DNA from 4 places in the Sporosarcina sp. G11-34 genome. Region 2 is predicted to be linked to each of the others. Evidence: riboswitches for the same ligand, from Rfam matches in the RefSeq annotation. Region 2 holds a riboswitch; each other region holds the start of a gene.

Region 1 (7,850 bases), on a different contig from region 2:
GAATGCACTGTACTTTTCAGAAAGGCCTACTTTATCCAATGCTTTTCTTCCTATTTCATCGGCTTCTTTTTTGGGTATTTTCCTTCCGATAATAAGCCCTTCAGTGACGTTTTCCAATGCAGTTTTATTGTTAAACAAATTATAACTTTGAAATACAAAAGCGATTTTTTGCCGAATACTATGGATTTGTTTTTTCGATGCGGTTTTAAGATTGACGTCAATATCCCCAAAAAATGCATGGCCTTGATCCGCTTTTTCGAGGAAGTTTATGCATCTGAGTAATGTTGTTTTACCTGAACCACTTGGGCCAAGTATGACGACTACATCGCCTTTATCGATTGTTAGGTCAACGCCTTTTAACACTTCTGTTTTACCAAATGATTTATGGATATTGCTGATTTTTAACATGCTTTGGCCTCCTATTTCACTTTACGCATTTGCCGGTTTATATTTACGTAACCTTTTTTCATAGAGTTTAAATGCATATTCCACTAACCCACATAAAATTAAATAAACTAAAAAGATATCGATGTATGCCTCGACGTAATTGTATCCAACATTGGCGGCTACTTTTGCCTTTAGTGTAATCTCTTGCAGGGACATTGCGTAGCCTAAAGACGTTGCTTTAATGAGGTTGACGGTTGCTGTACAAATATTTGGCAATGCAACAACGAGTGATTGTGGAATGATGATCCTTCTAAATGCTTGTGGATTTGTTAACCCGACTGACTGGGCGGCTTCTAATTGTCCTTTATCGACTGTTCCAAGGGCCGAACGAAACACTTCGATTAAAACGGCTGTTGTATTCAAGGAGAAAACAATGAATGCATACCAAATCGGGTGTACATCGTAAATATTCATAGTGATATTAAATTTGGTGAAAAACGAATCGAGTAACAGGGGAACGCTACTGTATACAATGAAAATTTGAATAATGATCGGCGTTCCTCTTACAAAAGAAACGTATATTTGTGCAAAGCGATTTAAAATCGGAATACGATTGATTCTTGTAAGTGCTAGTAAAAAGCCAAGTGGCAATGCAATGAGTAAAGCGACGGCCGTAACGGCCAAAGCGATAGGGACTCCAGACAATGCGACAAAAAATGTATCTACTAAAAATTTATAATTAAGACCTTCTGACACGTTTTCACCACCTTACGTCGTTTTTATTACTGATTTCCCTTTGCTAAATACTTTTTCTAACTTCAAGAAAAATTGTTCAATTGCAATTGAAATTACCCAAAAGATAACGGCAAGTGCGAGATAGATTTCGAGTGCATGGGCATCGTAGTTATTGGCGATAATAAGATTCGCTTTCCCAACAACGTCAATTAGTCCGATTGTATAGGCAAGGGAACCTTCTTGAAGCACCGCAAGTAAACTGTTTCCAATGTTCGGTAAAGCAACGACGAAAGCTTGTGGAAAGACGATTCTTCTGTACGCCTGTGTGTTGCTTAATCCGACACTTACGGCGGCTTCTAATTGTCCTTTATCAATCGATTCGTAGGCGGATCTCATTACCTCCGACATGGCGGCCCCAAATTGTAGGGCAAACGTGATGACGACAAATACGGCTGTATGGACATCGTTAAGGTTTACGCCAAAATTATTTCCGATTGCTGGAATGCCATAATAGATAAGAAATAAAAGTACGATAGATGGTGTACATCTCATGATTGTCGTATATCCATTCGCTATTTTCCTTGCGAATGCATTTTTCCCGATTTTTGCTGCCGCAAGGACGAAGCCAAGTAGTGTTCCAAATAATACGGATAGACTAGCCACCATAAATGTGACCTTTAAAAAGGGGATTAGCATTGGAAGTGAATCCCATATATAGCTTGCATCAAAGTATTTCTCCATGCCTTCACTCCATTATTATTTTAGATTAAAGGCTGTTGGGGTTATGTACACCCAACAGCCTTTTAAGGTCTTTCTACTTACCTTTTTACTTCATCCAATACTTCAAATAAGTCTCTACCGTAAAACTCTACAGTTAAGTCGTTGGTCTTCTTTTCTTCTTTCAGCTGTTTGACAGCCTTATCGTAAGCATCCGCAAATTCCTGTTCTTTTTTATTGAACAACGGCCAAGTTTTAATAACCGCGAATTCGTTGTAAACGACGTTATCTATAAAGTCATGGAATGGACCGTCTTCTGCGATTACTTTCTTTTCGAAAGGACCTTCGATCATTACACCACCATCTACACGGCCCTCATTTACCCATTGCACAACTTCCACTGAGAAAGCGTCGCCAGCTACGAGTTTGACTTCGTTGTCTGGGTTGGCTTTATTGTATTCGTCTATGACCGTGTACTGGGCATTGTTTGCAGCGATAGGTGCTAGCGTAAATCCAGCATTTGCAAAATCGGCCAGTGTTTTTATATGTTCGTTTTCTTTCTTAACTACGAGTCCGGCACTGCTTAGTCCAAGGAATTCTTCTGGGAAGATAAATTTCTCCGTGCGTTCTTCCGTCCAGAACGCATTTTTGACGCCGACTTGATATTTACCTTGTTCGACACCGATGAGTAAGTCATCGCTTGTTGTCCCAATGTATTCGAATTCATACTCCGGAATCAGTTCATCAACCAATTTCATTACTTCAACATCATAGCCAGTGGGGTTACCTTTTTCGTCTAACCAGGACATTGGTTTTGATGCTTGATCATAGGCAACTTTCACTTTTTTAACGTCCGTGTTATTGGTATCTGTCCCGGTAGTTGCTTCTCCCGCGCCACATCCCGCTAAAATAGTTGTCAAAGCGAATCCAAGCGCTACAAGTTTTAAAAGCTTTTTATTTTTCATTATAAAAATCTCCTTTTTTACGCGTGAATCGCGTTTTTTGTTTTATCCTGTTCAATCGCTGATAATGCTAACTTTTTAATGGTCATGTCATCCATTGGGGGATTGTGTAAGCCCGCCCGTACGTCGCGATAATACCTTTGGAGAGGGTTGCTGCGTTGAAGGCTTTTTGCGCCTACAATTCGCATCGCTTTATCGACAATCGAAACGGCTGAATTTGTTACTGTATGTTTCGCTACACCGATTTCATTGGTCAGGAACGCTCTGCGGGATTCGTCGTCATAGATTTCCGCCACACTATAAAGAAGATGTCTCGCTTGAACTAACGCCAAATCGATTTCACCTAGTAGCTGTTGGACATTCGGCAATTGGCTAATGGGTCCATTTAAGCTGTTTGGTGAATGGGTATTTGCAAAATGTACCGCATAATCACGCGCAGCTTGTGCAATTCCGAGATAACACGCGGGAATGTGAAGCATCCAACCATTCGATATAGGACCGCCACTTGGTGTTTCGGGAAGCTCAACAAGTTTAGATTCATCGACTGTTACGTTGTTGAGCACAAGATCGTGGCTTGCTGTTCCTCTCATGGAAATGACATCCCATGTTTCTTCAATCGTTATTCCTTCCAAATCTTTATGGAGAAGGAAGAAACCTACTTTTTGCTTTTCTTCAATCCATGCGGAAGTTAGAAAATAAGTTAATACAGGAGAGGCAGTCGTGAATATTTTACGTCCAGAGAGCACCCAAGAATCACCGACTTTTTTTGCATTTGTTCCAGGGCGACCTCCTCTTGTTGGACTGCCGGTTTGAGTTTCACTGACCGAGCGATTCACTAGCGCGCCATTTAGCACTTCTGTTGCGAAGAAGTTCAGGCTTTCCTCCTTCCAAAGTTTTTTCTCGAAAAGTTCACCTACAACTCCTAGATTCCAGCCAATGGAAAGGGCGGTATTTGCGTCAAAACTAGCTAACGTTTCTTGAAGTAATACCAAATCATAAACCTTTAGTCCTTCACCGCCATAAGCTGTAGGGAGTGTGCTACTTGTGTAGCCAATGTCAATTAAGTCTTGAATATTCTCTTCGGGGAAGATGGAAAGTTCATCAATTTGAGCCGATAAACTTTTAAACTTTGTTTCTTTCTCATGTAACTTTTTCAACCATTGCCTTTGTTGTTCCGTTTTCACAAATAAGTTAATCATAATAGTCCTCCTCGTATTTAGAAATGAAAGTAGATGCTTTCGTTTAGTATATTCAATAATTCCTATTTGTTTAATAGGTTTTATAAATAAATGAATCGAACGTAATTTGTTAAGAGGCGATTTGGGTATACTGAAAGACTTCAATGATGATTGCTTTACCAAGCCGTTGATTTCCGTTCCGAGCGGACGCTTTCCGCGGGCGGTCCGTGAGCCTCCTCGCTTCTCTGCGGGGTCTCACCTGGACGCGCTTTTTCCGCTGGAGTCGCCGCTCTCCACTACAATCAACTAGGTGTCGCATTCTTTAGTTCAACCTATATAGTTATAAAAAATACCCCTTTTCAAGAGAAAAGAGGAATCCGATTTTACACTACGGCTCTTATCTTCCAAGAACGTTCTCTTGCTGGATTTAGCACCTTTCAAGGATACAGAGGTTGCTGAAGCGTCATCGGGCCAGTCCCTTAGCTTCTCTAAATAAGAAATATGAAGTTGTTGGTACTTACTTTAAGCTATGTATTTGGCCTTGTCAAGAGTCTAAGTATACTATTTCCATAGGTATTATATAAATTATTATAAGACGTGATTTTTCAGTCACGGGTTAGTACGTTGATGGGCCACCGTTATGATAAACTGAGGGGACCGGATAATTATTGATAGGGGGTACTTCAAATGGACTTTATAGCGATTGATTTTGAAACCGCAAATGATTCGAGAGCGAGTATTTGTTCAGTCGGTATTGTCATAGTTGAAAAGGGTGTTCTTAAAGAAGAAATACATACGTACATAGATCCGCAGGAAGAGTTTATGTACTTCAATACTGAAATTCACGGAATTACCGAGGATATGGTTCAAGGTGCACCAACTTTTGAAGAATATTGGCCGGAATTTAAAACATTGATTGAAAACAAAACGCTGATTGCACATAATGCGAGTTTCGATATGAGCGCCATGCGTTATGCGTTGAATTTATTTCACGAACCATATGCATCGTTTACGTATGGTTGTTCTTATGTTTTTTCCAAAAAGGTGTGGCCTTCGCTTTACAATCATAAGCTTTCCACAATGGCGGATTATTTAGGAATCAGCTTCAAACATCACGATGCATTGGAAGATGCCAGAGCAGCGGCGTTAGTGACATTAGCCGCGTTGGAGAATAGTGAAACGGATTCACTCGAAGGGTTATCAGATATGCATAACTTACAACTTGGCGTACATAAGTATGATGGGTATACACCCGCTGGAACAAAGAAAAGAAAGAAATCTGTAAAGGCTCCAACTTCGAAAACGGGGATGGATGAATCGCACCCATTATTTAGCGCGAATGTTGTTTTTACAGGGAAATTGCAATCTATGACTCGTGGGGAAGCGTCACGACTTGTCGTGAAATGCGGTGGAATTTGCAAGAATAACGTGACGAAAGATACAAGTTATTTAGTGATCGGGGACTATGATTTAACAAGCTTTACGGAGATGTTTAGCAGTACAAAAATGAGGAAAACAGAAGAGCTGATAAATAGCGGTCATCCAATACAAATTGTAGGCGAAAGCGACTTTTTGAGAATGGTTGGCGTTTAACGTACATAGAAAAACCGACCCTTTCGCACTGGATGCGAAAGGGTCGGTTTCAATTCGATAAGTGAATTCTATAACTTATTCTCCAGTTTCAGGGGAAAATTGACGTTGTCCAAGTTCTTTTTCATAGATGAATAATGCATTTTTGTCTTCACCAATGCGTTTTAAGTACTCGATATGTGTGTCGAAAGATGCTTCTTCTTCTACTTGTTCGTCCAAGAACCATCTGAGAAATGAAATGGTCGCATGTTCTTTTTCTTCCCATGCTAAGTCTGTGAGTTCATAGAAGTTTTTCGTAACCATTTTTTCTTGTTGTAGTCCAGATTCGAACGTATCCAAGATTGATTCAAAATCAATTTTTGGTTCGGATGTAGCTGAGAATTTTGCTTGGATTCCACGGTCATTTAAATAATTGTAGATTTTCATACCGTGAAAGCGTTCTTCCTCTGCTTGTTGGAGATAATAGTTTGCAAATCCCCCGTAATTGCGATGTTCACAATAAGCTGCCATTGCCATATAGGATTGGGCTGCGTCAAACTCATTGTTCATTTGGCGGTTCAGTGCTTCGGCTAAGTTATAACTAATCATGCTTCCAACTCCTTCTTTTATAGCTGTTCTGTCTTTAGCATAACCTATTCCGATATTGCAATCACGTAGTTTGTTTGTCTGAATTTTTTCTGATTGGGTCTAAATTATATGGTAAGATAGAAGTAATTGTTGAATGTTTGATTGAAGAAGGGAAGAAAAAACATGGGGGAACCGATTCAAGGGAAATGGTATTACGGTTGGAATATTGTCGTTGCATCTGCCATTCTGACGCTAATTACGGTCGGAATGCGAATGAGTATTGGTCCATTCTTTTTGCCGATGCTGGCAGATTTTGATATGTCGCGGACAAACTTGTCTATGATCGTTGCGGTGGGGATGTTTGTTTACGGCGTTGGTATGCCGTTGGCTGGGTATATGGAAAGACGCTTCGGAACACGTACTGTTTTATTAACGGGTGCTGTAATTGTCTTCATTTCAAGTTTAGGAACGATGCTTTCAAAGACACCAATTAGTTTGCTGCTTTCTTTCGGTATCTTTTTATCATTAGGATTAGCATTAACGAGTCCGGTTGCTTTAACGCCACTTATCGCACGTTGGTTCGTTAAACGGCGGGGACAAGCGCTCTTTTATTTAACAACTGGATCGATGGCGGGGATTGCTATTATGACGCCTGTTAACACGATGCTGATTAATGCATTTGGATGGCAGCAGACGTTTTTAATTTTTGCGATTGTATTTGTGCTCCTCGTTTTACCGACAGCACTTTTCATCATACGTGAGGATGTGCCGGAAGGGGCAGATGAAGGACCAAGTACGATAGGTGTAAGAACTATTGAAACGACCCCGCGTATCGTACAAGACCCACATCCGAAACTAACAGTACTCCAAGCGATTAAAACATTACCTTTTTGGCAAATAAGTCTCGGATTATTTGCTTGTGGGTATAGTATGAATTTATTGGGAAGTCACGGGGTTCCAATGTTAATCGATCATGGTTTTTCAGAAATGACTGCATCATTTGGTGTAGGATTGATTGGTTTAGTTGCGATTCCAAGTACAATTATACTAGGGAAGTTATCTGACCGGGTGCCCCGAAAAAATATTCTTTCAGTTATTTATTTAATAAGAGGATTGGGCTTTGTTTTCCTTGTATGGGCTACTTTTGCATACCAACTTTATCTGATCGCATTGATTGCGGGGTTTGTATGGGCGGGTAGTGTTGCACTCTCCTCTGCGATTTTGGCGGATATTTATGGGGTACGTCTTCTTGGTGTATTGTATGGATGGGCGTATTTTTCCCACCAAATCGCAGGGACGATTAGTTCACTGTTAGGCGGATGGGGATACGACAAATTTAATACACATTGGGTATCATTCGGCAGTGCAGCGGTTGTTTTATTTATCGCAAGTTTCATTTCTTTTCAACTCCCGAAAAGATTGTATGAAAAAAAGAAGGAGAGTAAACGAAAAGAAATTCTTGTGTGACTATTTACAAGAAAAACGACCACTGCCCAAGTTGGGTAGGTGGTCGTATTTTTAGTTAATGGCATGATAATACTCATCAATAGGTACAAACAGTCCAACTTTACCGAACGTTTCATGATTTAATGTGGCAAAGACAACACCAATTACTTGCCCTTCCCGATTGAGTACGGGGCTTCCGCTGTTTCCACGGTAAACCGGTGCTTTCATCATGACGACTGGGTTTTCCCAATCGCTTAATTTTGTATAA
Region 2 (7,850 bases):
GAATCCGAAACGTATTACTTTTTCCAAAGCATTGGTGTCAATGTGAAGCAGTCTTACGGAGGGACAGAACTTGCGGGTATCGCGCTCGTTCACCGTGATGAGGATATCAATATAAAAAGCGCGGGCGTACCACTTCCAAATACAGAAGTGAAAATCGGTGAAGACGGACAAATTTTAGTGAAAAACTTGGCGATATTTTCGAAGTATTTACACGAGGAAGATCGGGAGAAAGTTATCGAAGGGTGGATTTCACTAGGTGACTGCGGGCGCATAGATGACAATGGGCATGTATATATTTTAGATCGCAAAGAAGACATTGTTACGGCGTCAACCGGTGAACCTGTCTATCCAAGTATGGTGGAGAACAAATTAAGGGCCAGTCCTTATATTCAAGAAGCAATATGTTTTGGAAAGGATAGTCCTTATCTAACCGCAATTTTGAATATCGACATGAATAATGTCGGGCGATGGGCCGATAAAAAAAGAATTATTTATACGACTTATTCCGAGTTAGCCCGGGATGCGGAAGTGATTGAATTTATTGAAGAAGAAGTCGCGAAATTAATGAGCCAGCTTCCAGAAAAAGCAAGGATCAAGAAGTTCGCTATTCTTCATAAGCAATTCAATGCAAACGATGGGGAATTAACCCGAACGTTAAAAGTTAGAAGAAAGCATATTGAGGATAATTATGAATCGCTTATTGCGGGACTATATTCAGAAGCTGGAAGTGTGAATATTTTAGATGATACGAAAGAGACTCCCGAAGAAATCAATCTACAAATTATAAAACTAGTAATGAAGCAGGAGGTGGCATAAATTCATGACATTTTTCTTTCAAATGCTAATTACAGGAATCGTAGTAGGGAGTATCTACGGACTTGTTGCACTTGGGTTTGTTTTAATCTATAGGGCGAGTGATGCGCTAAACTTAGCGAATGGTGAATTAGTTATTGTAGGTGCGTACATTTGTTTAACGTTAATTACGGCTTATAACATACCGTTTATATTCGCTTTACTAATTACGCTTGTATTCAGCGCAGTTTTAGGACTTGTTATCGAAAGGCTTGTCGTACGGCCCCTCCAAAATGCGCCTGTCATTTCGGTTATCATGGCTACCATTGGGTTGTCCAGTTTGCTAGCCGGTGCGGTGCATATGGTTTGGGGTCACCAGACAAAAAAGTTTCCACAAATATTTCCAGCAACACCAATCAATATTTCAGGAGTCATTATTACACCGGTTTATCTTTGGTCCTTTGTTGTTGTTATTGCACTTCTGATTATCTTTTCACTGTTCTTTAAGTTCTCGAAAATGGGAATTGCAATGCGTGCGGTCGCCGATGATCAGCAAGCTGCGTTGTCGATGGGGATTAGTGTAAAGGCTGTCTATGCGACAACTTGGGCAATTGCTTCTGTCGTCGCTGCTGTTGGGGGAGTTTTACTCGGTAATATAAACGGGGTCAGTCCCGGAATGGCCGCTATTGGACTAACCGTATTGCCTGTCGTTATTCTTGGTGGTTTGGACAGTATACTTGGGGCAATCGTTGGTGGGTTTATCATAGGTATTTTACAAAACATGGCAGGGGGATATTTGGATCCGCTCATTGGTGGAGGGTTAAAAGATGTTGCTCCATTTATTGTCGTTTTGCTTATATTGATGGTTAAACCATATGGCTTATTCGGAAAAGGTGGAATAGAAAGGGTGTAAGTTTGTGCGAAATCCATTTGTGAACGAAAGCGGAAATTATAAAACGAGTTACATTCAAGACATGAAAATGTTTGGATCCGCAGGCGCTAAAATTAGATCAGCAATTTTAATTTTAGTCATTCTATCATTTCCATTTTTTATATCCAATTATGTTATCGGTCTACTAACCTTATGTGCAATTGCCTCGATTGGTGCGATTGGACTTAATATTTTAACAGGTTATACGGGACAAATATCAATAGGTGTGGGGGCCTTTTTAGGTGTAGGTGGTTATACAGCGGCCATATTGACGTCGACAGTAGGCTTAAGTTTTTGGTTGGCGTTGCCACTTGCGGGTCTTGTTACGGCCGTCGTTGGCGGACTATTCGGTATTCCGTCGCTGCGATTGAAAGGGTTGTACTTGGCGATTGCTACACTTGCCGCACAAGTAATCATTCTTTTTGTCATTAGTCGATGGGATAGTTTAACTGGTGGTACGGCTGGTATGGTGCTTAGTCGACCAACCGTTGGAGGTTTTTCACTATCGAGTAATACGAGTTATTTCTACCTTTGTATTATCATTCTTATATTCACAGCAATCTATGCTACAAATCTTATACGGACTCGAACTGGACGCGCGTTTTTGGCGGTACGTGATCGTGATGTAGCAGCACAAATTATGGGGATCAACTTATTTAAATATAAAATCATGGCTTTTGCAATTAGTTCATTTTTTGTTGGAATTGCAGGTGCTCTACTTGCGCATTATACGATGATTGTAAGTCCTGAGCTTTACGGAATGCATGTGTCCATCGAATATTTGGCCATGATATTAATCGGGGGATTGGGCAGTGTACTTGGTTCTATATTAGGAGCGGTCTTTATTACGCTGTTACCTGTAGCGCTAAGTATCGGGGTAGACTCTTTGACATTATTCATGCCCGATTTGTATCAAATCCTTTCTGCATTTAAAGAGTTTGTATTCGGTATTGTAATCATTTTGTTCCTAATCTTTGAGCCGGGTGGACTGGCAAATATGTGGAACAATATGAGGAGCTACTTTAAGTTATGGCCGTTTTCATATTAAATGATTGGAAAATCGAAATCGCTTACAGGAAAATGTATGTTGGTTTCTTTCCACATAAAACTAAGGGGGAAAAATTTTGAAAATGACTAAGAAAAAAATCGTAGGTTTATTCGCAGGATTCATGTTGCTACTAGGGCTTGCTGCTTGTGGTGACGAAGAAAAATCGGATGGCGGCGCTGCAGAAGATGGCGTTCGGACGGTAACAGTTGGTGGGCTTTACGATATTACGGGTGGAACTGGGGATGTAGGAACACCTTATGCTGAAGGTGAACAAGCTTTCTTCAAGCATTTAGAAGCAACAGGTGGTTTTGAAGGAATTGAGATTAAACAAATTGGAGAAGATTATGCCTATGCGATTCCTGAGGCACAAAAGATTTACCAAGCACTGCGTGATAAAAATAAAGCGTCTGCAATACTTGGTTGGGGAACAGGTGATACAGAAGCGCTACGTCAGCAAGTCGCAAACGATAAACTCCCGTATGTATCCGCTTCTTATTCAGAAAACTTGAAGGACTTGAAAGAAAGTCCATATAACTTTCTTGTAGCTGCATCTTATTCGGATCAAGGTCGCGCGATTTTGAAATGGATAAAAGATAATCACGAGGGTGGAGAGCCGACAGTAGCATTGCTTTATAATGATACAGCATTCGGACGTTCACCAATTGAAGATATTAAAGATTATGCCGCTGAAATTGGCATTGACGTTGTGGATGAGCAAGTAATTGACGTTCAAGCAACTGAAGCACAGTCTCAATTGTTAAATATGGAAAAGAAAAACCCGGACTATGCAATTATTCAACAAACATGGGGAGCAACAGCAACGATTTTACGTGACGCAAAAACACTAAATATTGATACACAATTTATTGGTTTAAACTGGGCTTCTGGTGAAGGTGTAATTGACATTGTTGGTGAAGATATTGCGGATGGGTATATGGCAATCCTTTCACATGCATTTCCTTATGAAGACTTCCCAGGAATAGCAGATATAAAAGAGTACTTGGATAAGGAAGGTAAAACGCTTGATGATATTGATCAGAAATTCATCCAAGGATGGTCTGCATCAAAAATTGTCGCAGCGGGTATCGAAGCAGCAAGCAAACTTACAGACGGTGAGATTACGGGAGAACAAATTCGTGCTGGTCTTGAATCACTTAGCGATTATGATATGGGTGGATTGGGCGCAAATGTTAGCTTCAGCGCAGACAACCATGCAGGAACAGAGCAAACACGACTTGGCGTTGTGAAAAACGGTAGGTGGGAGCAGTTAACGGATTACTTCAGCTATAAGGAGTAAGCATACGTAGATACGCTTAAGAATGATCATGGGAGTAGCAGATGATTCATTTGCTACTCTCGCTTATTTCTTTAGAAGAAGGGGGATTTCTATGCTCCACATTAAAAATATTGAAGTCGTGTATTCGCGAAACATTCTTGCGTTAAAAGGAATGTCGCTTCATGTTCCAGAAGGTAAAATTATTGCGTTGCTCGGTAGTAATGGAGCAGGCAAGTCGACAACGTTAAAAGCAATATCGGGCTTGCTTGCAGGTGAAGATGGGCAAATTACGGACGGCACGATTGAGTATGAAGGCCAGAACATTAATAATACGACGCCGGACATTATTGTCAAAAATGGGATCTTCCAAAGTATGGAAGGTAGACGTGTATTTAAAAACTTAACGGTTGAGGAAAACTTAATGGCAGGGGCTTATACACGAAAAGATCGAAAGCATTTAAAAGATGATATTGAAAAGATTTATATTTATTTCCCGAAACTAAAAGCACTTCAACACCGAAAGTCCGGATTTTTATCGGGTGGTGAGCAGCAAATGCTCGCGATTGGTCGAGGAATTATGGCCAAACCGAAGTTATTGTTATTGGATGAACCATCTTTAGGAATTGCGCCTCTCCTTGTTGAAGAAATATTTCAGAACATTAAACAGATTAATAAAGACGAAGGCACATCTATTCTAGTTGTTGAGCAGAACGCGAATGTTGCGTTGGCGATTTCCGATTACGGATATATTATGGAAAATGGTCGAGTTGCGATGCAAGGAGATGTGGATTATCTGTTGTCAAACGAAGAAGTACGCGAACATTATTTAGGTGTTGGAAAAGAAGGCGAGAAAAGCTTTAGGGAAGGTAAATCGTATAAACGACGTCAAAGGGTTGTGTGGTAGAAATAGAAAAAGTAAAACCGCCTCAGAAATGTGGCGGTTTTACTATGTAACATGCGGCACTACTGGGCAATCCCCAGTTGGATTAGGTGTAGTATTATTTTTCCACGTTCCGTCGAAGGGGCCCCTGCACGGGACAGAGAAGTGCCGCGTCTCTGTGACTCTTAGTCTACGCATCTTTGCCAAGAAATATACACTTACGATAAAGTTTTAGAAACTTATTATTAACTAGTCTTACAATTTAGACTTGATATTTAATTCTGTTGTGTTATGATAATCTTAATGCATCCTAATTGAATAGTATTTCCTTATCTAGAGTCGGGGGAGGAACTGGTCCTTAGATCCCGCGGCAACCCTTGTTTAGCTGAACGTTCAACTAAACGAAATGGTGCCAATTCCAGCAAGCTTATTTAAGCTTGAAAGATGAGGGAGAGCTTGATTTATAAAATCAGACCTCTTCCTTATCGGATGAGGTTTTTTATTATTTCAGAATGGATGCCATTCATCATAATATGTATTACGTTTTAAACCAAGTTTTTCAATTGGTTAAGTTAGTGAATTGGTATGGATGAAACAAACAAAAAAACTATATGGGGGAATACAAAATGACTACAACACAAAAAACAGATAGCCTTTATCAAAAATCGAATTTTAACCGAATCGGGGAGCTAGGTAAGCTTGCACCGGAACAGTTTTCATCTTTTATAAACTTTAATAACAAAGCTTTGGCTGAAGGGAAGTTATCTGTAAAACTAAAAGAATTGATCGCAATCGCAGTTGCACATGTGACTGGGTGCCCATATTGCATCGATGTTCATGTAACGGCTAGTAAAAAAGCAGAAGTTACAAAAGAAGAAATCGGAGAAGCGATTTTTGTTGCAACGGCGTTAAAAGCAGGTTCGGCATTTGCACACGGAGTGAATGCATTAAATTCATTCGATGGTCAAAACGATGATGAGCTTTATAAAGCATCTTACTTCAATCGAATTGGCGAATTTTCAAAACTGAATGGCGATGTTTTTAAAGCGTTTATCGACTTCGATCAACAAGCTTTGAAAGCTGGGAAATTGACTGTTAAAGAAAAAGAACTTATCGCAGTCGCAGTCGCACACGCAACAGGTTGCCCGTATTGCATCGATCTTCATACAAAAGCGGCAAAGAAAGCGGGTTCAAGTTTGGAAGAAATCGCAGAATCAATTTTCGTTGCGGTTGCACTAAAAGCAGGAGCAGCATTTGCCCATAGCGTAAATGCACTTGAGGCCTATACGGAGTAATTCATTCGGTGTAACAGATGAATAAATTAAAGCCAACCATATTTGATAATGGTTGGTTTTTTTCTTTTTAAATTGTCATAATTCCGAGCGATACATATACGTTGTTTTTTAAAATTCATGTTATAATAGTTTTGTACGGATAACATTTTATCTGTTTTGAATAATCAGTGGTATTTAGCGATTAAAAGAATAACCACTATTAAAACTCATTTATTAAAAAAATTTACACACCTATATAAAGGAACGGGGAGAATTTTATTTGTTACATTATCAAACGCATGTTTTAGGTCCTGATCATGATTGGGTCGTATTCCTTCACGGACTTGGTGGTAATTCAAACATTTGGTACAAGCAAGTAAAGGAGTTTAAAACCCATTTTAACCTTCTTTTTATAGATTTAAAAGGTCATGGTGGATCGGTGGATCATCGGCCTGAATTACTGGAGTACACAGCGGAAGTACTAACGGAAGATGTCGTTAAAGTATTGGATTTTTTATCGATTGAAAAAGCCCATTTTGCCGGGATTAGTTTAGGGTCCGTTATTTTACACGGTATGCATATTTACGCTCCGCATCGTATTAAGAGTATGATTTTAGGTGGAGCAATTATCCGGTTTACAAGGTTTGCCCGGGTGCTGCTGAAAACAGGTGATTTAATTAAAGGGCTCGTTCCTTATATGTGGCTCTATAAATTATTTGCATGGATTCTTATGCCGAAAAAACATCATCAACAATCTAGAAACTTGTTTATAAAAGAAGCGAAAAAGCTTCGGAGAAAAGAGTTTATTCGTTGGTATAAGTTTGCCTCTACAGTACCTGTAATATATCCTCAAATAGATACAGAGAAATATCTGATTCCAAAAACATACATTATGGGCGACCAAGATTATATGTTTATAGGACCTGTTCGAGAAGATACTGTGAATGATAAAGCGGCGACTGTACATGTTATTGAGAAGTGTGGCCATGTATGTAATATTGAAAAGTATAAAGAATTCAACCGTGTTGCAATCAATTTTTTCAAAGAACGGGTGCAAGAAGAGAAGAAGGAAGTTCCTGTACCCAAACCGATTAGACGATTAGCGACAATCGGATAAAATCCTAGTCAGACAAGTTCGTTCTTGTCTGGCTTTTTGTATTTCTAGGGGTTCTCGAAACCCTTTGATACCAACACATGATATGATTAAGGAAGAAAGAAAGTAGTATATATGTTGAAATGAAGATTCTCCCTAAAAAAGAAAATCGCTGAATCGGCTCCCTTTCCGCGGGCGTTGCCTTAGCCTCCTCACTACGCTGCGGGGTCTAAGGCCCACGCTATTCCCGCAGGAGTCTTGCCTCATTCAACGATTTTCGGGGTGTACTGAAAGAAGTTATTCCTATTAAAGCACGAATCTAGCGGGAGGTATTCCCAAGCGCCAAGCGGTTTTGATCGGATGTTTATTTTAATATATAACTCCTATTTTTTTATTAATTTGGAATTAGTATGAGGAGGAAAAGTTATGGATCGTAAAAAGGAACAATTATTTAAGTACTATTACAATAAATTTGTTGAAAGGAGTTTTGACGAAAAGGATCTTTATAGTTTCCTACAATTAGTTAGGGAAGATGCCGAAGATATTCAAGTGATAA
Region 3 (7,850 bases), on a different contig from region 2:
TCGAATCGTTGATTGGGTCTAATCCCGCATCAATCGCGAAGTTCGAGTTAATTAATAGCGCGTCACCTTCATCTTGCTTATAAAGTTCTGGCATTAAGGCAGGATCGTAATCTGCTTCAAACACAAGATTCTTTGGGTTCTCAATGATGTCTTTCACTTCAGCAGCCGTTTTCTCTACTTTTTCATCAAGTGTAATAAGTCCTTCTATTTCAAGCATTGCAAGTATACGCCCGTGATCTGTAATTGAGTTACTCATTAGAATAACCGCGCCATCTGGCAATTCGTCTATTGATTGATATTTTTTCGAATACACACCAATTGGTTCAATATGGATACTTCCCGCATTCACAAATTTATAGCCGTGATCCTTAATTTGTGCATTTAAATAAGGAGCGTGTTGAAAATAGTTTGCGTCAAGAGTACCGGACTCTAAATCTTGGTTGGGGAATATAAATTCTGTGTATTGTTCAATAACAAGGTCAATTCCTTTTTCCTTTAACAACGGTTTTGCCTCTTCTAAAATAAGGGCATGCGGTGTATTGGATGCGCCAACAACTAGTTTAACATCCTCTGTTTTCTCTTTAGCATCGCCTGAACCTGTATCTTCCTTATCCTTTTCAGCTGCTCCGCATGCGACAAGTGCCAGTGCACCGAACGCGAGTAATGCGATTAGTAATATCCTCTTCATTTAGCATCTCTCCTATTTATCAATTTATGTAAGCAGGTTTACCTGACTTTCATCGTTTATCAAGTTTTCTTACTGCAATATCTCCAAAGAATTGAACAATGAAAACGATGATTAATATTAGTATTGTCGAGACCATCGTCACGTCTTCCCGACTGCGTTGGAATCCATCCATATATGCTAGCGTACCCAGACCACCTGCACCTATAATTCCGGCCATCGCCGTATAGCCCACAAGTGCGATTGAAGTGACGGTTATTCCAGAAATAAGGGCTGGCATTGATTCTGGTAATAAAACCTTATAAATAATCGTAGATGTTTTTGCGCCCATTGATTTTGCCGCCTCAATAACACCCTTATCAATCTCTTGCAATGCGATTAAGACCATTCTTGCATAGAACGGGGCAGCACCTATGATTAGCGCTGGCAGAGCCGCATCCGGACCACGCACTGTTCCGAACAATAATTTAGTGAATGGAATCAGCAAGATAATCAAAATAATAAACGGAATCGACCTAAAGATATTAACAAACGCATTTGAAATTGTATTAATTAGCTTATTTGACCATAATTGCCCTGGCCCTGAAAGAAATAATAAGACGCCTAAGGCAAGCCCAATAATGAATGTAAGTAGAGTCGAAATCGCCGTCATATATATAGTCTCTACTGTCGCATTCCACATCTTAGCCCAATCGACGTTTGGAAATAGATTTTCAATCATTGCTGATCACCTCTGTTCGTACGTCTTCTTCGTTTAGAAAATGGATTGCTTCTTGTACAATCGGGGCTTCACCATTTAAATGAAGAATAAGCGTCCCGTATGCGCCGCCATGTGTATGTGATATATTTCCTTGCACAATGTTTATCTCAACATCAAATTTACGAATGAGGCTTGCAAGTACTGGTTGTTCCGTTCGTTCTCCTACAAACACTAACTTTATAAGTTTACCATTTGGATATTCTTCAATAATGTGCGTGATCGCCTGTTTCGCTTCCACAGGTTCCGTAATTTGAGAAACAAACCGTTTCGTAATTGGTTCTTGCGGTGACTGGAATACATCCAGAACATTTCCCATCTCAACAACTTTACCCGCTTCCATTACCGCTACCCGGTGGCAAATCTTCCGAATGACATGCATTTCATGCGTAATGAGCACAATTGTTAAGCCGAGTCGTTCATTAATACCCGTCAGTAAATCTAAAATAGAATCCGTTGTTTCTGGATCCAACGCTGAGGTTGCTTCATCACATAATAAGACTTCGGGATCGTTTGCCAGCGCACGAGCAATGCCTACGCGTTGTTTTTGTCCACCCGACAATTCCGATGGATACGCGTTTTCACGACCACTTAAGCCTACTATCTCTATAAGTTCAGCCACTTTTCGTTCTCGTTCACTTTTCGGTACATTGGCAATTTCAAGCGGAAATGCAATATTTTCTTTCACTGTTCTCGACCAAAGCAAGTTGAAGTGTTGGAATATCATAGTTACTTTTTGGCGCGCTTCCCTTAACTCTTTTCCGGTCATCGACGAAATTTCTAAACCGCCAATCGCTATTGTTCCGGAGGTCGGCATCTCAAGACCGTTTAATAGTCGGATTAACGTACTTTTACCGGCTCCACTATACCCGATGACTCCAAATATTTCGCCCTTTGTTATGTCTAGTGATACATCATCTACCGCTGCAATACTTATTGCGCCAAGGCCAAATTGTTTTTTTACATTTGCTAAACGAATCATCTATTTTCCACTCCTATAAAAATAAAAAAACCTTTCCGCAGAAGAGCAGAAAGGGTTCACGTTAGTAGTTAGTTATTTACGTTTGTCCAATCTCTCATCTTCCATAGCATTCGCTGTGGGTGATTTGGCACCACTTCACAATTGTGATGGTTGCCGGGCTTCATAGGGCACTTCCCTCCGCCTCTCTCAATAAGAGTTAACATATTCAATTCAATCTTAGTAACAACTTACCATAGGCTTATAAAGTATGTCAATTTATTTTCATCAGAAGATCAGGTACTGATTGGAACGCATACACTTTTTCCTGCAGCACGCCATCTTTCATAATGAGCAGACACGGGACACTTTCAATTTCATAATCCACCGCAAGGTCCCCAAGATAATTCAAATCCGCTTTTCCAATAGGTAAATCCGGCTTCATCGCATCAATAACAGTCATCATCTTAGATGCTACTGCACATGTCCCGCACATCGGGGTATATAAATAATACAAAGATTTTTCATAGTTGATACTAGCCGTTTCCCATTCTTTTCGTGTCCATGTTTCCATAAATTCAACCTTCTTTACTTCAAAAATTTAGAGTGGACCTCAATATGTGCCGCTGAGAGGACGGCCGCCAAAACACTATCAGGTGTCGTCTCAACTTCCCGGTATACTTTCTCAGTATATATATGAATCGCCAAAGGGTATTCCCTTTTGAATAATTTTCTTAGTTTTTCACCATCTTCATCGGCATCGACAAAAACAAACATCTCCCATCCTTCATAGGGTGTGAGCATTTCTTCAAGTTGATACGAACTAATGGTACCATTTGTACAAATTACTTTCACGTGTTCTGCCAGGATTCTTAAGATTCTCTTTCGATCTGATTTACCTTCTACAATTATCACTCTTTGTTCTGGCACGACGAGTCCTCCTTGGTTAGCGTTCGTTACATTTGGAATGTAAAAAACGCCGAAACAGCGCCGGCGCTCATTACAACAATTATTCGATTGTCATTTTGTCATATTCTTCAGCTGTCATAAGTGTATCAATTTCAGACACGTCAGATGGTTCAACAACGATCATCCAAGCTTGTCCAAACGGAGATTCGTTAACGAATTCAGGGCTATCTTCTAGCTCTTCGTTCACTTCAAGTACTTTTCCGCTAATTGGTGCATAGAGCTCAGAAACTGTTTTAACTGATTCAACGCTTCCGAAAGGCTCGTTCGACTTGATTTGATCTCCGACTTCTGGAAGTTCAACGAAAACAATATCGCCAAGTTCAGATTGTGCGAAGTGCGTAATTCCAATGCGGTAGTTACCGTCTTCTTCCTTAACCCATTCGTGCTCTTCTGAATATTTCAACTCTACTGGTGTTTTCATAATTCTAGCCCCCTGATTATATATTCTTTCAATCTAATAGTGCCATAACACGTAGGTAAATACAAGAGTAGTTGTCTTACTTCCAGACTTTTTCAAAATCTTCTTCTTTAAATCCAACCGTTGTTTTTCCATTTCCGTGAACAATCGGTCTTTTTATTAACATGCCGTCTGATGAAAGCAAGCTGATTTTCTCTGCTTCGGTCATTGTCGGTAGTTTGTCTTTCAATTTAAGCTCTCTGTATACTTTTCCACTTGTATTGAAAAACTTTTTAATTTCCAATCCTGATGTAGCTATTATTTCGCGCAACTCTGATTCTGTTGGCGGGGTTTCTGCAATGTTTACTTCTTTGAAATTAAATTCCTTTGCTTCCAGCCACTTTTTCGCGTTCCTACATGTGCTGCATTTTGGGTATCCGTAATATGTAATTTCCATAACTGTAACACCTCCATTTTTATTCATTATAGCAAACATAGCAAAGAAATCACCTAGAACCATTAATGGCTTCTAGGTGATTGTTTATATTGCAGGATATTGAATCCTACTATATCTGATTGAGAATGAGCTAATGAGGCCATTGTAAGTCCGATTCGCTTCATTCACCCTGATTTCCGTTACGAGCGGACGCTTTCCGCGGGCGAGCGCCAAGCCGCATCGTCGCAAATTACGCTCCTGCTGGGTCTCGGCTGTCTCGCTAATTCCGCTGGAGTCGACGCTCTCCACTCCTATCAAGTAAAGACTTTGGTGTTGCGCCTCTATACTTAAACGATATATTTTGCTTGGTCGATTAGTTTTACTGATGCTTCACGTTTCTTAGCAATAACATTATAAGGTGTTGAACGAGTTAACTTGCGTAGTGCTGACAGCATCATGCGTTGGTTATCGCCTTCAACTGCTGCAAGTAGTGTTTCTTTCGCATCTTTTTCGATTGCTTCAAACGCTTCTTGACAGTAGATTTCAGTGTATAGAATCTTCTGTTGTTCTTTTTCTACCCCGTTACGTGCAATTGCTTTTTCTGTACGAAGTAATGCAGATTCCATTGCGAAAACATTACTTGCGATATCTGCAATATTAACTAGAACCTCTTGTTCTTTTTCAAGTTCTAATCCAAAGCGTTGTGCTGCGAGCCCTGCGACTAGAAGTCCAATTTTCTTCGCATTTTTCACAAGTACTTTTTCTTGTGCAAGGGCTTCGTCACCGATTTCTTCTGGCATCATCATGAGTAGTTCTTCTTGAAGTTTTTGCGCTTCTTGAAGTAAAGGCAATTCGCCTTTCATTGCTTTTCGCATAAATGTTCCTGGCACAAGTAAACGGTTAATTTCGTTTGTTCCTTCGAATATACGGTTAATACGCGAGTCTCTGTAAATACGCTCAACTTCATACTCTGCCATAAAGCCATATCCACCATGTAGCTGAACTGCTTCGTCAGCAACAAAGTCTAGTAATTCGGAACCGGCAATTTTATTGATCGAACACTCAATTGCATATTCAGCAATTGATGCTGCAATCGCTTTACCATCTTTACGTTCTTCAGGTGTCATTGCACTGTTACGTTCTTCGAAGTAACCGATTGTTCTATAAATCAAGCTTTCTGCCGCATAAATCTGTGTGCCCATCGTCGCAATTTTTTCTTTCGTTAAGTTGAATGAAGAAATTGCCGTTTTAAACTGCTTACGCTCATTTGCATACTCGATTGCTAATTGAAGCGCACGTTTTGAACCACCTACAGTACCTACTCCGAGCTTGTAACGACCGATGTTCAAAATGTTAAACGCAATCACATGACCACGGCCAACTTCGCCTAGTAAGTTTTCAACTGGAACTTGTGCATCTTGCAAAATTAATGTGCGTGTAGAAGATGATTTAATACCCATTTTCTTTTCTTCTGCACCAACTGATACACCAGGGTAATCTCTTTCAACAATAAATGTTGAGAATTTATCGCCATCAACTTTTGCATATACAACAAATACGTCCGCGAATCCAGCATTTGTAATCCACTGTTTTTCTCCATTTAGGACGTAATGTGTGCCTGCTTCATTTAACTTCGCAGAAGCACTTGCGCCCAACGCATCAGATCCTGAACCCGGCTCTGTCAAAGCATAAGCGGAGATTTTATCACCTGATACGGAATTTGGTAAATACTTCTTCTTTTGTTCTTCGTTACCGAATAGTACAATTGGCAATGTTCCAATTCCAACGTGTGCACCGTGTGTAATCGAAAAACCACCTGCACGGGACATATTTTCAGAAATAAGAGATGAAGATATAGCGTCTAGTCCAAGTCCTCCATATTCTTCAGGTACATCTGCACCAAGAAGACCCAGGTCCCCAGCCTTTTTCAGTAGCTTTACAGAATGCTCAAATTCATGGTTTTCAAGGTTATCAATAACCGGTACAACTTCGTTTTCCACATAATCTGCTGTCGTTCGAGCAATCATTTTATGTTCATCGGTAAAGTCCTCTGGTGTGAAGATCCTATCCGCTTCAATATCCTCAATAAGAAAAGCTCCGCCTTTTATTAAATCATTCGTTTTTAATTCAGTCATTTTATTTTCCTCCTTTTAGTTAAACCGCTTTATTCTTTTTTAATAATCCTTGGGTGCCAGATGCTCGAGTCATAAGCCAGTTCAATTACGTGGCAAAGGGCGCCACTTCATTGACCCGTCTTATGCTTGTCGCATCTGGACGGCACCTTGCGCTTTTCTTCTTGTCTAGCTCCAGGTGCCAGCCCCTCGAGTCGCTTCAGAATTACTGGTAAAGGCAAAGTACGCCTTTTCCAGTAATTCTTCCAGCGCTTGTCGGGGCTAAACGGCACCTTGTGCTTTTCTTTAGAGCATTTCGAATACGCCTGCTGCGCCCATTCCGCCGCCGATGCACATTGTTACGACGCCGAATTGTTTGTTTTGGCGTTTCAATTCATTCATCATGCGTATTGTTAAGACAGAACCTGTCGCTCCCAGTGGGTGGCCTAATGCTATCGCTCCACCGTTAACGTTTACACGGTTCATATCAAGACCTAGATGACGGATAACTTGAAGCGATTGAGATGCAAATGCTTCGTTTAATTCCCATAAATCGATGTCTTCGATTGAAAGCCCCGCTAGTTCAAGTGCTTTAGGGATTGCTACAATCGGTCCGATACCCATAATTTCAGGTGGAACTCCGCCAACAGCGAACGAACGGAATTTTGCAATCGGTTTTAGACCTTCTGCTAACGCAACTTCACGGTCCATGACTAGGACTGCTCCGGCGCCATCAGATGTTTGTGAAGAGTTACCTGCCGTTACCGAACCCGCTACGTGAAATGCTGGACGTAAACGTGCAAGTACTTCTGTTGTCGTGCCATGTCGAACGCCTTCATCCATTCCAAACATGGATGTTGTTTCTTCAAGTTTTCCGTTATGATCTACGTTACGTTTCGTAACTTCTACAGGTACAATTTCATCGTCGAATTTGCCTGCCGCAATTGCTGCAGCTGCTCTTTCGTGGGACTGAACAGCAAACGCATCTTGGTCTTCACGGCTAACACCATATTTCTTTGCAACTTGTTCTGCTGTATGGCCCATTCCCATATAGTACTGGGGTGCCGTTTCTGCTAAGTGGGCGTTCGGACGGACTGTATTCCCCATCATTGGCACCATACTCATCGACTCAGCGCCACCTGCAATAATCGCCTTCGAGTGACCGAGCATAATTCGTTCTGCACCGTAGGCAATCGATTGAAGGCCTGACGAACAGAAACGGTTTATTGTAATGGCCGGCGTCGTATCTGGTAACCCCGCAAGAGCCCCGATATTACGCGCCATATTCATTCCTTGCTCCGCTTCAGGCATCGCACAACCAATAATTAAATCATCGATAGCACCGTCATAACCACCTGCACGCTTCAATGTTTCCCTTACTGCTAACGCGCCGAGATCGTCCGGACGAACTGTTGCAAGTGAGCCTCTGCCCGCTTTTCCTACCGGTGTCCGTGCGCCGGCTACTATAACTGCTTCACGCATTATTTCTTCCTCCTTTAAACTACTTATATATTGAATTTTTTTACCATTCAAAGGT
Region 4 (7,850 bases), on a different contig from region 2:
GGATTTCCGAGACGCGTCACGCATGCTGGGATCAAGAAGTCTACGAACATTTTTCAAAATCGATATACCGATGATGAAGGGTGCTATCATTAGTGGTTTTATCTTAGTATTTGTTGATATTCTGAAGGAAATCCCCTTAACCCTTATTTTACGGCCGTTTAACTACGATACGCTCGCAACAAAAGCGTTTCAATATGCAAGTGATGAAAGAATTATGGAAGCATCGCAAGCTTCATTGCTAATTGTTGGTGTGAGCACTATAGCTATCTTTGTATTCCATAAGTTACTCAGAGAGGAGCCGGATTGATATGTTCATGGACATTAGAAATTTACAGTTCTCGTATCCTAAATCTACTATGAAGACGGTAGAAGATTTTTCGTTCGAAGTGGAAAAAGGCGAAGTCATTTCGATACTTGGACGAAGTGGCAGTGGTAAAAGTACAATACTAAGATTGATTGCTGGCTTAGAAATGCCTGCGAGCGGTTCTTTTAGCCTGAATAACAAAAAGATGTTTTGCAACCAGACGTTTACGCAACCAGAAAAACGTGGAATCGGTATGGTATTTCAAGATTATGCGTTATTTCCACATATGACTGTCGAAGAGAACATACTGTTCGGGCTCTCCAAAATGAGTCGGAAAGACAAGAAGACACGTGGGCAAGAAGTGCTTGAACTCGTCGAACTGGAAGGCTTTGAAAAGCGTTATCCCCATCAATTGAGTGGTGGCCAGCAGCAACGGGTTGCACTAGCACGGGCAATTGCCCCAGAACCCGAACTTATCCTGCTTGATGAGCCTTTTAGTAACCTGGATACAGACTTGCAAGTCAAAATCCGAGGCGACCTACGCCGTATTTTGAAGAAGGCAAAAACAACTGCAATATTTGTCACACATAATCAAAACGACGCGCATGCACTCGCAGACCGCATCGTTAAAATTAAGGATGGCAAGATCGAGAAAATCGGACGCCCTTGTGATTTATTAGGTGTATCACCTACTGAAATTCCAGGTATGATTGAAATCACTTACGAAGAATTAATTGGCGTTTAAACAATTTAATTAATCTAGAAGACCACCAAGCTTCGTCCAATAAATATGGATGGGGTTTTTTTGTTGTGAAAACCATTATTTTGTATAGGTCGATGTGATATGGGAAACCTAAAACTATCTGAGTTCTGAATGGAGGATATTTTTTGACCCATAATAATCATGCTAATGAAAAGTTGCCCGAATACACTGAATCCTATTGGAGAACCGGTATTGAATTTCCCGAGTACCCGAGTTTAGAGGAAGATTTAAATGTTGATGTAGTAATTGTAGGAGGGGGGATCGCCGGAATTACTTCCGCCTACCTCTTAGTAAATGAAGGTTTTAAGGTTGCTGTGTTAGATGCAGGGAAATTAATGAATGGAACAACAGGGCATACGACAGCAAAAATTACAGCCCAACATGATTTAATATATGATGAATTTATTCATAATTTGGGTAGAAGTAAGGCGAGATTATATTATGAAGCAAATAAAGAAGCGTTAGACTTTATCAAAAAGACCGTGAATGAGCAAAGCATTGATTGCGATTTTAGCAATCAAGACGCATACTTGTATGCAACAACAGAAGAATATGCGAAAAAGGTTGTAAAGGAAGCAGAGGCCTATGAGAAACTAGGAATTGATGGGGGACTAGTGGATACGATACCTTTTGATATTGCCATAGAAAAAGCACTTGTAATGAAAGGGCAGGCTCAGTTTCATCCGACTAAATACTTGGTTCATCTTATCAAGCTTATCAAGGGCAAGGGAGGGCTCATTTTTGAGAATACAGTTGCGGTAAATATTGAGACTGGGGAGAATCCAACTGTTTTAACAAAGGAGGGTCCAAGAGTCACTGCTAAGCATGTGCTTGTTTGTTCGCATTTTCCGTTTTATGAGGGGCTAGGTCTTTATTCTACAAGAATGCATGCAGACCGTTCCTATGCACTTGCTGTTAAAACCAAGAAAAAGTTCCCGGGTGGAATTTATATTAGTGCCGATGAGCCAAACCGTTCACTTCGCGCTGTCGAAGTAGACGGTGAGGAATTGGTTTTAATTGTCGGTGAGAGTCACAAGACTGGTCAAGGTATAGAAACGATGGAACATTATAAGGCATTGGAAAGCTTCGGAGAAGAAGTATTTGGGCTTGAGGAGATTGTTTACCGCTGGTCCGCACAGGATTTAGTCACACTGGATAAGCTTCCTTATATCGGGGAAATTACTTCGGGACAACCCAATATATTAATTGCGACAGGTTTTCGAAAATGGGGAATGTCCAATGGAACCGCTGCTGCGATGTTATTTAAAGATATGATAGTAGGCAAAGAGAACAATTATCAAGAATTATATAAACCTGCCCGATTCTATGCACATCCGAGTTTGAAAAATTTCTTCAAAGAGAATGCAAATGTCGTTGGCCAATTAATAAAAGGAAAGCTTGATTCACCTAAAACAAGCCCTGAGAGTTTAGAAAATGGTGAAGGGGCAGTTATTATGTTGGACGGGCACAGAAAAGGTGCCTATAAAGATGACGACGGGGAACTTCATATTGTCGATACCACCTGCACACATATAGGTTGTGAGGTTGAATGGAATAACGGTGATCGTACTTGGGACTGTCCGTGTCACGGTTCTAGATTCAAACACACGGGTGAGGTGATTGAAGGCCCAGCCGAAAAACCACTTCAGAAGTATGACTACAAGATGATTGATAATTTAACATCAGATGACTCTGGTTATTAACGTCTAAAAATCAACAGCAGTGAACTTCTACTGCTGTTTTTTTGATGTTTAGTTAAAGCCAATTATTATTGATTATGCATCCAATCTTCAACAACCTCTTCACCAAAATTGTGAATAATAAACCATCTTTCTTCTTCTGGTGTCATAATACCTTGTGCCTTTCCGATTGATCCACCTTGAAGTGTCCAAATGATATTATGATCATTATCTACACTTGTAAAATCCCCATTTATCCATCGTTTAGTAATTTTTAACAGTTCATTTTTATTAGGATAGTTGCTTAGTTCAATAATTTCATGAACAGTAACTATATTTTCTTGAGTCATAAGTAGAGCCCCCCATTTATCATTGGCTATAATTTTCTGGTGGGTCATCTTATGCATGACGGCTATTACCTCATCTTGAGATGAGCTGCTATTAATATCAAGGGTGGGAAGAGCACCTGGTACTTCTTTAGACTGAGGAGACTTACCCGCGGCAATTTCTTCAGCACTTGCAGTGGTGATTTCTTCTTCTTTATTTTTATTTAATAGCCATTGACTACCAAAGACAATGGCTACCAAACAGGCAATAGCTAGTAAAGATAGTACAACTTTTTTCATAATTATTAAACACCTCCTATCCCATATTCTAGTATAACTTATTTAAGTAATTATGTTTGGTAGATTCATTCATTGCTATCAAATATTTAATTTCTATATTAAGGAAAAATAAAAGAATAGGCCTAATTATCAGAAGGTGTTGACAATTAAACCTGGTGTGTTGTATGATAACTGCTAATCAATAATATTACTAGTAACTAGCACATTTAAAATTAAATAATACTCTTATCAAGAGCGGCGGAGGGGATAGGCCCAATGAAGCCCGGCAACCAACAGGTATTTATATCTGAAAAGGTGCTACATCCTACAGATTCGATTGAATCTGGAAGATAAGAGGAGGAATCTTTAAGCCCTCTTCTTATTAGAAGGGGGCTTTTTATCGTTCTCTTTTATGTTAGCGGGTAATCCTCATATTTATAAACCTAGTATTCTTATAGGTTAAGTATATTTTTATTGTGGAAGCTGTTTAGAAATACAAAACAATTAAAGGGGAGATTACAATGAAGAAAATTATTGCATTTATTCTAGTAGCGGTTGGTGCGTCATTAATCCTCACAGGTTGTTCATCAGCAAAAGGGGAAGAAAAGAAAAAGCTTGAAAAAGTTGTATTGGATTATGCGTACTATTCACCAACTAGTTTGGCGCTTAAGGAATTTGGATGGGCAGAAGAGGTATTTGCAAGTGAAGGAATTGAAGTTGAATGGGTTCTTAGCCAAGGAAGTAATAAGGCACTAGAATTTTTAAACTCTAAAAGTGTTGATTTTGGATCTACGGCAGGTGCCGCAGCATTGATTGCCAAATCGAATGGTTCACCAATAGAGTCAGTTTATATTTATTCGAAACCTGAATGGACTGCACTTGTAACGACCGAAGATTCTTCGATAAAAACAGTGGAAGATTTGAAAGGAAAGAAAGTTGCTGCAACTTTAGGTACAGACCCTTATATTTTCCTTCTCCGTTCTTTACAAGAAGTGGGACTGTCATCAAAGGATGTAGAAATAGTTAACTTACAGCATTCAGACGGGGCGAACGCACTTCTAACGGGTCAGGTAGATGCATGGGCAGGCCTTGATCCACATATGGCTAGTGCTGAAGTTGATTCCGGAGCGAATTTATTTTACCGAGATCATGACAAAAATACTTATGGAACACTAAATGTACGAACAGATTTTGCTGAGGAGCATCCGGATATTGTTGAAAAAGTAATCGAAGTGTATGAGAAATCGCGAATATGGGTTGAAGAAAATCCTTCTGAAGCAGCAGAAATACTGGCTAGAGAATCAGGTATGAAATTGGAAGTCGCTGAAAAAAGTATTGAGCGAAATGATTTTTCCGATCCTTTGCCTGGTGAAAAACAAATTCAAGCATTAGAAGAAGCAGGTGCTGTATTGGTTTCTGAAAAAGTAATAACAAAAGATGTAAATATTGAAAAAGTAGTAAGTGAATTAATAAATGAAGAATTTGCGGAAAAGGTCTTAAATTCAAAATAGGAGGGTTGCCGTATGACAGTCAATACTGAAGCGAAGGATTTTTTGAAAGTGAAAGCCAAAAAGTCGATTAAAGTTAAGGTGAGTGCAAAAAAGATTCGGGGATACACACTAGGTTGGCTATTGCCAATAATTCTATTAGTCGTATGGGAAGCAACTGCTCGCTTAAATTTAATTGATACGTATGTATTTCCCGCTCCTACAACTATATTCAGCAAAATTATCGAGATGGGAAATGAAGGTGTGCTTTGGGGTCATATAGGGATTACTTTATTCCGTGTATTTGTCGGCTTTTTTGCAGGAACGATTGCAGCACTTGTCTTGGGGTCAATCGTTGGCTATTTCAAATGGTTTGAAGAGCTTCTTGATCCATTAATCCAAGCATTCCGATCAATCCCATCATTAGCCTGGGTGCCATTATTTATATTGTGGATGGGGATTGGCGAATCTTCTAAAGTTGTACTAATTGCTGTGGGTGTTTTCTTTCCGGTGTATTTAAATATTGTCTCTGGAATACAGGGCGTAGACCGTAAGCTAATAGAGGTTGGAAGGATTTATCACTTTACTTCATTACAGATTGTACGCCGAATCATTTTACCCGCATCACTCCCGTCTTTCTTCGTGGGATTACGTAGCGGCGTTGGTTTAGGATGGATGTTCGTTGTAGCTGCTGAATTGATGGGCGCTAGCAAGGGACTTGGCTATCTACTTGTGGTAGGTCAGAATACTTATTCACCCGAACTAATTATGGCTAGTATTATATTATTCGCAGTACTTGGGAAGATAACGGATAGTTTATTAAAAGGATGGGAAGCACGTGCTTTGAAATGGCAAGATAATTTGGAAAATCAACTTTAAGGGGAGTGGGAAATATGTTGAAAGTGAGAGAGGCTTCAAGAACATTCAATGATGGGCTTGCTGGCTTTGAAGATATATCTTTTTCTATTCAAGAAGGAGAGACTGTTGGCATTTTGGGAACGAGTGGCTGCGGGAAGAGCACACTTCTTCGCGTATTGTCGGGACTCGATAAGGATTATGAAGGTGAAATCAAAATTGCTAAGGCTGGTAGACAGCCTGTAGGCATGATTTTTCAAGAGCCTAGACTTATGCCTTGGCTAAGTGTCGAAGAAAATATTTTATTTGGAAGTAAAGATGTGCAAAATGAAAAAAAGGAAGTGCTAGATTATTTAGAACTGGTTGGACTAACTGACTTTAAGGGACATTATCCGAAAGACTTATCGGGCGGCATGGCACAAAGAACTGCGATTGCTCGTGCGTTAATCGGTCAACCAGATGTACTCCTTCTTGATGAACCTTTTAGCGCATTAGATGCATTTACAAAAATGCAATTACAAGATTTACTATTGAAAATCCAAAAGAAGCGTTTATCAACGATGGTAATCGTTACACATGACATAGACGAGGCACTATATTTATGCGATCGGATCCTCATTCTCGGCGGTCAACCCGGAACATTGCAGGCTGAGTTATCAGTCGAAGTAAAGAGGCCAAGGGATCGCGGAAGTTCATTTCTGGCTGGGAAAAAGTCGGAGATTCTTGATTTGTTACAATTAGGAAAGGTGGTCGAGTAAAATGGGAAACCAAACAGTGATTTATCCGAATAAAGGACATTATAATATTACTGATGATTTACCAAATAGAAGTGACTTTTCCTGGGAGGAAATAGAGTCGAACTTTAGTTGGTCTTCTACAGGAAAAGTGAATATGGCGTATGAATGCGTTGACCGCCACGTAGATGAAGGGTTCGGCGAACAGGTTGCACTTCATTATATTGGAGAAAATGAAGAATTTAAACTAACTTATAGTGAATTGAAAGAAAAAACGGATCATTGGGCGACAGTATTAAAAAAACACGGTGTTAAAAAGGGGGATTTCGTATTCGTATTTTTACCGAAACATCCGGATTGTCATATTGCTATGCTTGCCGCAATTAAACTCGGTGCTATTGTGGGACCGCTTTTCGAAGCATTCATGGAAGACGCGGTTAAAGAGCGGATTTATGATTGTGAAGCGACATTTTTAATTGCATCGCCAGAACTTTTAAAGCGGGTTCCACGGAAAGAATTACCATCCTTGACGACGGTATTTATCGCTGCGGAATTGGAAGAATGCATTGATGATGAAGTTTCTTTATTTGCCGAGGTTAGAAACATAGAAATAGAAGACGATATAATCGAGTGGGTGGATCTTGATCACGGATTAAATATCCACTATACAAGCGGTTCGACAGGGAAGCCTAAAGGAATCATTCATGCACATCGGGCAATGATTCAACAGTATATTACTGGGAGATGGGTGTTGGATTTAAAGGAAGATGATATATATTGGTGCACGGCACATCCGGGCTGGGTGACAGGGACTGTTTATGGTGTATTTGCTCCATTGCTTAATCGGACAACGACGGTCATTCACGGAGGTAGATTCAGTGCAGAAGAATGGTACGACGTATTAGAACGCACGGGTGTAAACGTTTGGTATAGTGCTCCGACTGCATTTAGAATGCTTATGGCGGAAGGAGACGAATTGACGTCAAATTATGACCTCTCAAAAATACGGCATATTTTAAGTGTTGGGGAACCACTAAATCCCGAAGTCATCAGGTGGGGAATTAAAGTACTTTCCAATCGAATTCATGATACGTGGTGGATGACGGAAACCGGTGCCCAGTTAATCGTTAATTTACCTTCTGATGTGATTAAGCCTGGATCGATGGGAAAACCATTTCCAGGAATAGAAGCAGCTATTTTAGGTGATGAGGGCGAGATCTTGGAAAATGGAGCAGTCGGTCAATTGGCATTGAGAGCAAACTGGCCAGCAATCATGCGTGAAGTATGGAAGGATTCAGCCAAATATACTACTTATTTTCCTTTCGAAGGTTGGTATTTATCTGGAGATTTGGCAACGCTAGACGATGAGGGATATGTCTTTTTCCAAGGGAGAAGTGACGATATGATAAATTCTTCAGGTGAA

The links. Region 2 has a riboswitch for S-adenosylmethionine ahead of KSU66_RS02540 (carboxymuconolactone decarboxylase family protein). Riboswitches for the same ligand answer to the same signal wherever they lie in the genome.
Region 1: it holds a riboswitch for S-adenosylmethionine, as region 2 does, so the genes downstream of both, KSU66_RS04635 (acyl-CoA dehydrogenase family protein) here and KSU66_RS02540 (carboxymuconolactone decarboxylase family protein) in region 2, are expected to answer to the same signal.
Region 3: it holds a riboswitch for S-adenosylmethionine, as region 2 does, so the genes downstream of both, KSU66_RS18650 (methionine ABC transporter ATP-binding protein) here and KSU66_RS02540 (carboxymuconolactone decarboxylase family protein) in region 2, are expected to answer to the same signal.
Region 4: it holds a riboswitch for S-adenosylmethionine, as region 2 does, so the genes downstream of both, KSU66_RS00155 (aliphatic sulfonate ABC transporter substrate-binding protein) here and KSU66_RS02540 (carboxymuconolactone decarboxylase family protein) in region 2, are expected to answer to the same signal.

Annotation. Positions count from the first base shown of each region.
Region 1 covers NZ_JAHNZW010000003.1:82,475-90,324, forward strand. Annotated here, with positions in the region: gene KSU66_RS04615 (amino acid ABC transporter ATP-binding protein) at 1-408, opposite strand, end outside; gene KSU66_RS04620 (amino acid ABC transporter permease) at 430-1,143, opposite strand; gene KSU66_RS04625 (amino acid ABC transporter permease) at 1,156-1,863, opposite strand; gene KSU66_RS04630 (transporter substrate-binding domain-containing protein) at 1,941-2,804, opposite strand; gene KSU66_RS04635 (acyl-CoA dehydrogenase family protein) at 2,822-4,000, opposite strand; SAM riboswitch class I at 4,374-4,478, opposite strand; gene KSU66_RS04640 (exonuclease domain-containing protein) at 4,667-5,572, shown strand; gene KSU66_RS04645 (ferritin) at 5,648-6,157, opposite strand; gene KSU66_RS04650 (MFS transporter) at 6,320-7,603, shown strand; gene KSU66_RS04655 (S1C family serine protease) at 7,655-7,850, opposite strand, start outside.
Region 2 covers NZ_JAHNZW010000002.1:81,144-88,993, forward strand. Annotated here, with positions in the region: gene KSU66_RS02515 (AMP-binding protein) at 1-816, shown strand, start outside; gene KSU66_RS02520 (branched-chain amino acid ABC transporter permease) at 821-1,705, shown strand; gene KSU66_RS02525 (branched-chain amino acid ABC transporter permease) at 1,710-2,771, shown strand; gene KSU66_RS02530 (ABC transporter substrate-binding protein) at 2,854-4,068, shown strand; gene KSU66_RS02535 (ABC transporter ATP-binding protein) at 4,160-4,951, shown strand; SAM riboswitch class I at 5,254-5,378, shown strand; gene KSU66_RS02540 (carboxymuconolactone decarboxylase family protein) at 5,554-6,222, shown strand; gene KSU66_RS02545 (alpha/beta fold hydrolase) at 6,482-7,318, shown strand; gene KSU66_RS02550 (hypothetical protein) at 7,721-7,850, shown strand, end outside.
Region 3 covers NZ_JAHNZW010000017.1:45,423-53,272, forward strand. Annotated here, with positions in the region: gene KSU66_RS18640 (MetQ/NlpA family ABC transporter substrate-binding protein) at 1-688, opposite strand, end outside; gene KSU66_RS18645 (methionine ABC transporter permease) at 738-1,406, opposite strand; gene KSU66_RS18650 (methionine ABC transporter ATP-binding protein) at 1,399-2,424, opposite strand; SAM riboswitch class I at 2,516-2,620, opposite strand; gene KSU66_RS18655 (thioredoxin family protein) at 2,675-2,974, opposite strand; gene KSU66_RS18660 (toprim domain-containing protein) at 2,989-3,330, opposite strand; gene gcvH (glycine cleavage system protein GcvH) at 3,410-3,790, opposite strand; gene KSU66_RS18670 (arsenate reductase family protein) at 3,867-4,223, opposite strand; gene KSU66_RS18675 (acyl-CoA dehydrogenase family protein) at 4,550-6,337, opposite strand; gene KSU66_RS18680 (acetyl-CoA C-acetyltransferase) at 6,620-7,795, opposite strand.
Region 4 covers NZ_JAHNZW010000001.1:28,248-36,097, reverse strand. Annotated here, with positions in the region: gene KSU66_RS00175 (ABC transporter permease) at 1-307, shown strand, start outside; gene KSU66_RS00170 (ABC transporter ATP-binding protein) at 309-1,049, shown strand; gene KSU66_RS00165 (FAD-dependent oxidoreductase) at 1,193-2,770, shown strand; gene KSU66_RS00160 (DUF6241 domain-containing protein) at 2,836-3,372, opposite strand; SAM riboswitch class I at 3,595-3,708, shown strand; gene KSU66_RS00155 (aliphatic sulfonate ABC transporter substrate-binding protein) at 3,873-4,862, shown strand; gene KSU66_RS00150 (ABC transporter permease) at 4,875-5,717, shown strand; gene KSU66_RS00145 (ABC transporter ATP-binding protein) at 5,732-6,451, shown strand; gene acsA (acetate--CoA ligase) at 6,453-7,850, shown strand, end outside.